2 regions of the Vibrio gazogenes genome follow, and region 1 is predicted to be linked to the other one. Evidence: predicted binding sites of a transcription regulator. Region 1 holds the regulator's gene; the other holds the start of a gene.

Region 1 (3,428 bases):
AGGCATTCGGTGTCTGCGACGGTCAAAGTGGCACAGCATCAGAGTCGGCAGAAAGTCATACTCAGTAATACTTCATTTGAATTTTTCCGGGCGACGATTGCTGAGGTCGATTTTCACCCGGAATCTGAGACTGTGATTATCACGCCTGAAATTGCTCAGGTTTTGCTGATTCAGTCTGGTGATCGGGTTCGTTTTCTGATGATTCGTTAATCTCTTGGATCTGAGAACAGGAACGCGATGGCAGCCCAAGATAATTGATAAAGAAGGAGGCGCTATGACGCTGGACTCATTGTTTGCCGCATTATGGCAAGACTATACAACCAGACTCTGTCCATCAGCGCAGCGGATTCATAAATTATTCCAAGAAGATAATCCGTTAATCAATGATCATATTGCGTTGCGGACATTTAATTTGCCGCAAGTAAGCCTTGAAGTGATAGTGGAGCCATTGGTTCGACTGGGATATGTTTCGAAAGGGCATTATCAGTTTGAACGCAAAATGTTAGCCGCACAGCACTTTGAGCATCCGAATCCCAAGTTACCCAAAGTGTTCATCAGTGAGTTGGAAGTTGAACGTTGTTCTGAATCTTTGCAAAAGATCGTGAGAAGTTTGGTCTCTCATGTCCGGCCCGAGATGGTTGCTGATGCTGATTTTCTTTATGGTGGACGTTTATGGCCGGTGTCACTTGAGCAGTATTATCTATTGGCCGAAGAAAGTGAGTATGCCGCTTGGGTTGCTGCACATGGTTACGGTGCAAACCATTTTACCGTGAGTGTGAATCAGTTGGCCCGTTTTAATCAGGTCGCGGACGTTAATGCTTATCTGCACCAGCATGGTTTTGTGATCAATTCATCAGATGGTGAAGTGAAAGGCTCACCTGAGTTATTTCTGGAACAGTCATCGACCATGGCTGATCGGGTGGCTGTTGAATTTGATGAAGCGGCGTTGTTGGTTCCCGGTGGTTTTTATGAATTTGCTAAACGTTACCCGATGGCAAATGGCATATTGTATCCCGGATTTGTTGAAGCTTCCGCGGACAAAATTTTTGAAAGTACCAATAATCAGTGATGTATTATTTTCAATTGTAGTAAATAAAAGAGCCACCGCGAGGATGGCTCTTTTGTTGGTTCAAGCTGAAAAAATCATCTGGTACCGTAAACAACGATTGTTTTTCCGTGGGCTGAAATAAGGTTCTGCTCTTCAAGCATTTTCAAAATGCGACCGACGGTTTCACGAGAACAGCCGACAATCTGGCCGATCTCCTGACGAGTAATCTTGATTTGCATTCCGTCTGGATGCGTCATTGCATCAGGTTGTTTTGCCAGATTCAACAGTGTCTGGGCAATACGACCAGTCACATCCAGAAAAGCCAGATCACCGACTTTTTGGCTGGTGACTTGAAGGCGGCTTGCCATCTGTCCTGCCAAACGCATTAAAATGTCTGGGTTAACCTGAATTAACTGACGGAATTTTTTGAAGGAAATTTCTGCAACTTCGCAGGGAGATTTCGCTCTGACCCAAGCTGTCCGCTCTTGACCTTCTTCGAATAAACCAAGTTCACCGATGAAATCACCCTGATTGAGATAGGAAAGGATCATCTCTTTTCCTTCTTCATCCTTGATCAGAACTGCAACAGATCCCTTCACGATGTAATAAAGCGTTTCCGCTTTTTCGCCTGCATGAATCAGCGTACTCTTTGAAGGGTATTTATGTATGTGACAATGTGAAAGAAACCACTCTAATGTTGGATCGGTTTGAGGTTTACCTAGAACCATAATATCTCTCTTCCTCTGCAGGGTATGCTTGCTGCTTTCCATGTTTTCGCGAAGCTTTTGAACTGAACACGTTTAAACTGAACATGTCCCCGAACTAAACACTTAGCATAAAAGCACTTGAGAAAGCCTGCAAGTTGTCTTCTGTTTCGGTATCAAATAGTATCCTTTTTCTTACACAATTTCTTGACTTTAATCGTGTCAGGACCGTGATTTGGTACGCAAAAACGTGCGCATGGTCACGGTATGGAAACTAAAAGAGCCCGATTCGTACCATTGAATCGTGATCAGCCAATTTTTCCTGTTTCAATCAATTGCTGGAGAATCGGACGGACTATCAACTCCATGGCAAAACTCATCTTCCCACCGGGGACGACAATCGTGTTATGACACGACATAAATGAGCCATCAATCATTGCTAACAGGTAAGGGAAATCGACTTTTTTGATGCCAAGTAAGCGGATGACCACAAAACTCTCATCCAGACTCGGAATCCCTTTTGCACTCAGGGGATTCGATGTATCTACTGTTGGAACTCGCTGAAAGTTAATATGTGTCCGGGAAAACTGGGGCGTAATATAATTTAAGTAATCATCCATTGAGCGGACGATAGAATCCATCACTGCTTCTCTGGAATGTCCTCTGTCCCGGGTGTCTCGGACATATTTCTGGATCCACTCCAGATTGACGATCGGTACCATGCCAATGAGAAAATCGACATGTTGGGACACGTTGGTTTCACCATCAACCACGCCTCCGTGGAGCCCTTCATAAAAGAGCACATTGGTATCATTGGGGAGATCCTGCCATGGCGTGAATGTTCCCGGCATCTGATTATAGGGAACTGCCTCATCAAATGTATGCAGATAGCGGCGAATTTTCCCCGTTCCAGTACGGCCATATTCCCGGAAAAATTCCTCCAAAGTAGGAAAATCGTTTGCCTGCGGACCGAAATAACTGATATGGCGTCCCTGTTCTCTGGCCTTACGGATTTCGACATCCATTTCAGGCCTGGTGAAACGGTGAAAACTGTCTCCTTCAACCCAAGCTGGCTTAATTCGCATCATATTGAACATTTTGCGAAAAGCTTCTGAAGTCGTTGTTGTTCCGGCACCTGAAGAGCCGGTTACTGCAATAATCGGATGTTTTGCTGACATGACATACCTTGTCTTATCATTCCTTGTCGTGCACTCAATCAATCGATTTCTCGAAAAAAAACGAGAAATCGATTTCACTATATCATGGAAATTGGTGCTGTCATCGGACAATTCATGAATTAACGATATCTGTTTTGTTGAATATCTACGGATTCGTGAAGTTCGGAATAGACGATGACTGCTTCTCCGGATTGAATCTGCTGTTTGACTTGAGCGACCTTCTCTTCAAGAGAGATTTCGTGCTCACCGTAGTCGGTTCCTTCTCGGAGGATAAACTCTTGGATCAGATTATCGAGTGTATCCGGTTCGAGCGTTTGCCAAGGAATAATCATGATGATGACTCTCTATACTATCACTCGGGGATTTCTGTATAGGGGGTATATTAACGGATTTCGTGTGATGTTTCGCAATAATCATGATTTTTCGTGCAAGTGATGATATACACGCTCGTGGTTGTTCACGATACTCGTGGTTGCTCACGATAATAGAGCGGCAGCA
Region 2 (3,428 bases), 1.2 Mb from region 1:
CCGTTTGCGTGTCTGGTTCGAAAATGAGTTGGTGTCATTGCAGGATGAAGAACCGTTTTCACTCAATGGCTTGGCACGTTATCACCTGCTCAAGGAATTAGTTGCAGTCCTGCTGAGTGCGCGTCGTAGTGCCGCTGAGCCGGAGCACCATTCGGGAGGGACAGCAGAACGCTCAGAAACACAGCAGGTTGAGCATTTTATTCAAACAAAGCGGGCACAAGGACAGCTCCCTATCGGAGCTTTCGGTGAACTTGAATTCCGCGAGCATTATGAACAAGCGCTTGCACTGACTGAGGTCATCGACGAATTATGTCAACAGCCGAAGCCCGACTGTGAGCTTAATCTCTATACCACGGCGTTGGGGGCTGAGCGGCCGATTCAATTACTCGGTTGGGTGACTGACTATTTTCAATCCGGTCTGGTGCGCTATCGGGTCGGCCGCATACGTGCGCAGGATTATTTATCTGCATGGCTGGATCATCTGGCTGTTGCGGTCATGGGTGAATCATGTCCGACACATCTTATCGGTTATGAGCGCAAGAGTGGCGTTCAGCACCTTTATTATCCTGCGATGGCGGCTCAGCAGGCCCAAGCCTATCTGGATGAGTTCATCCGTCTCTACGTTGAGGGTATGAATCATCCTTTAGCTTATTTTCCGCAAGTTGCGTTGGCCGGGATTGAAGCGGGTTTCAATCGTCAGCGGGAATGGCACGAAGATGAAGAAAAAGCCGCGAAAAAAATGCAAGAGGCCTTCATCGGTAATGACTTTAGTGCGGTTGGTGGCGAAGGGCAAAATGCTTATATTGCCCGCGTCTGGCCGCAGTGGTCAGACGCTTTAAGTCAGACGGTGCGTTCTTATGCGGCACAGATTCTGCTGCCCCCGATGCTTTGGGTCAGAACAGACTCTGATGGATCATGAAACTCAGGGTATCACGTAAGTATGAAATCAGCGTGAGATGGTGAACAGAGGAAAGTGGTGGCCGCCAGAAAATCATTATTTTGTGTAGGGTGTTTGCTGTACGGCCACAGGTCAGAGGGACCATTATTCTATGAGTTGAGTCTTTCACTCAACTGAGGATGTCTTTAACTTGGAGCGAGATACTAATGATGAAAGGGTTAGTTATCCGTGAGTTAGATCTCACTCTCTTGTCAGGTATAAGCAGCGTGAATCGATTTATGTCAATTATATTGCTTAGATCACACTCCACCATGCTGAATCAACAGTTAACTTGGAGAACAAACGGGTATGAGTCACACAGCATCTGATGGCATGATCCCGCTAGAACCGATGCGATTTCCGTTACATGGGATGCGTTTGATTGAAGCATCCGCTGGGACAGGAAAAACATTTACGATTGCCGGTCTCTATTTGCGCCTGTTGTTAGGACATGGCGATGCACAGGTGCGCCATGCGGCACCGCTGCGGGTGGATCAGATTTTAGTGGTGACATTTACAGAAGCAGCCACTGCCGAGTTGAAAGGGCGGATTCGTGCCCGGATTCATGAAGCCCGACTGGCATTTGCCCGACATCATAGTGATGACCCGCTGCTGCAATCCTTTCTCGATGAAATTCCTGATCATGCAGAAGCTGCCAGTATTTTGCTGCAGGCAGAGCGAGAGATGGATACGATGGCGGTTTATACGATCCACGGATTCTGTCAGCGAATGTTAGTTCAGAATGCGTTTGAATCGGGGAGCCGCTTTCATCACGATTTCATTACAGATGAAAGCCGCCTCAAAGCGCAGGTCGTGGCGGATTATTGGCGACGACAGTTTTATCCGCTGTCGGTTGAGCTGGCAGCCGAAGTTCGTCACTTATGGCCGACACCAAGCGATTTACTGGCACAAATCGGTGCTTATCTGAGTGGTCAGGCACCAGCGCTTTCCGTCAGTGCGATGGATGCTAGCCTTGAACAACTACATCAAGATAACTTGCAGCGTATCGTTGAGATGAAGGCACAATGGCGACAGTATCAGTCTGATATTGATGCGTGTATTGCTGAATCGGATGTCAATAAGCGCGTGTACACCAAAAAATTCCGGCCACAGTGGATTGGGCAAGTGTCTCAATGGGCGGAAGCGGAGACGTATAGTTACTGGGTTCCCGAACAGTTGTCTCGTTTTTCGCAACAAGTGTTGTATGAGAAAACGCCAACCGGTACGCCACCGGAGCATCCGTTATTTGAGGCAATTGATACGTTTCTTGCAACACCGGTGTCAATTGAAGCACCTTTGAAAGCACATGCGATTGACAGCTGTCGTCATTTGTTGGCAAAAGCAAAGTCGGAACAGCAGTGGTTATCGTTTGATGATTTGCTGTCTCAACTTTCATCAGCCTTGGATCTGGATAGCACCGGTCAGTTAGCGCAGCGGATTCGCACATTATATCCAGTCGCGATGATTGATGAGTTTCAGGATACCGATCCGCTGCAATACCATATTTTCAGCCATATCTACGCCCCGCATCCTGCGTGTGGCTTGTTGATGATTGGTGACCCGAAACAGGCGATTTATGCGTTCCGCGGGGCGGATATCTTTACCTATATCAAAGCGCGTCGTCAGGTAAGCTCCCATTTTACGCTGGCGACCAACTGGCGATCCGGGCAGTCGATGATCGATGCGGTAAACCGATTGTTTGCCTCGTCTGATAGTCCTTTTCTCCATGATTCGGATATTCCGTTCATTCAGGTCGCAGGCCCACCCGAGGCGCAGCAACGCCAATGGCAACTGTATCAGCAAGTGCAACCTGCCATGACTTACTGGTGGCCGGATGATCTTGAATCGGATTCCGTCATGACCAAAGGTGAATACGAACAAGTCATGGCAAATGCGACCGCGGCTCAAATCCAAACGGTTCTACAGGCCGCACATGATGAGGCAGGGATCCTTTGTTCCAAAAATGGACCGAAAACAATCCAGGCCGGAAACATGGCAGTGTTGGTTCGGACGGGGCGTGAAGGACGACTCATCAAAGAAGCGTTGGCGCGTCAGGATATTGCCAGTGTCTATTTATCGAATCGGGAGAGTGTTTTTGCCAGTGACATTGCAGTGGATATTCAGCGTTTGTTGCAGGCGGTGTTGACTCCGGAGCAGGAGCGCCCGCTCCGGGCTGCACTGGCCTCTCCTTTGTTCGGACTGGCAATTCAGGATTTGGATGCATTGAATAGCAATGAGTCCTTATGGGAGCGCGTGGTTCAGGAGTTTCGTCAGTACCGTACCATCTGGTCAGAACGCGGGATTCTGCCCATGTTACGGTCGGTGCTTTATCAGCGCCATCTTGCTGAGCGTTGGCTCGCACTCAAAGGCGGAGAACGATTGTTGACGGACTATTTACACATCGGTGAACTGTTACAGCAAGCGGGAGCCGAAATTGAAAGTGATCATGGTCTGTTGCGCTGGCTGACTCAGTCGATGATTGATGTGACTC

The links. The regulator CRP, encoded in region 1, controls carbon source genes, mostly activating them, when cyclic AMP is high. The targets are predictions, from matches to a motif close to TGTGANNNNNNTCACA.
Region 2: a site for CRP is predicted at 1,126-1,141, ahead of recB (exodeoxyribonuclease V subunit beta). Genes of this name have one in related genera too.

What each region holds. Positions count from the first base shown of each region.
Region 1 is NZ_CP092587.1:318,031-321,458, forward strand. Features, by position in the region: gene astA (arginine N-succinyltransferase) at 1-210, shown strand, start outside; gene MKS89_RS01390 (DUF1338 domain-containing protein) at 275-1,069, shown strand; gene crp (cAMP-activated global transcriptional regulator CRP) at 1,144-1,776, opposite strand; gene MKS89_RS01400 (phosphoribulokinase) at 2,061-2,930, opposite strand; gene MKS89_RS01405 (YheU family protein) at 3,050-3,262, opposite strand; gene MKS89_RS01410 (hydrolase) at 3,388-3,428, opposite strand, start outside.
Region 2 is NZ_CP092587.1:2,635,047-2,638,474, reverse strand. Features, by position in the region: gene recC (exodeoxyribonuclease V subunit gamma) at 1-919, shown strand, start outside; gene recB (exodeoxyribonuclease V subunit beta) at 1,247-3,428, shown strand, end outside.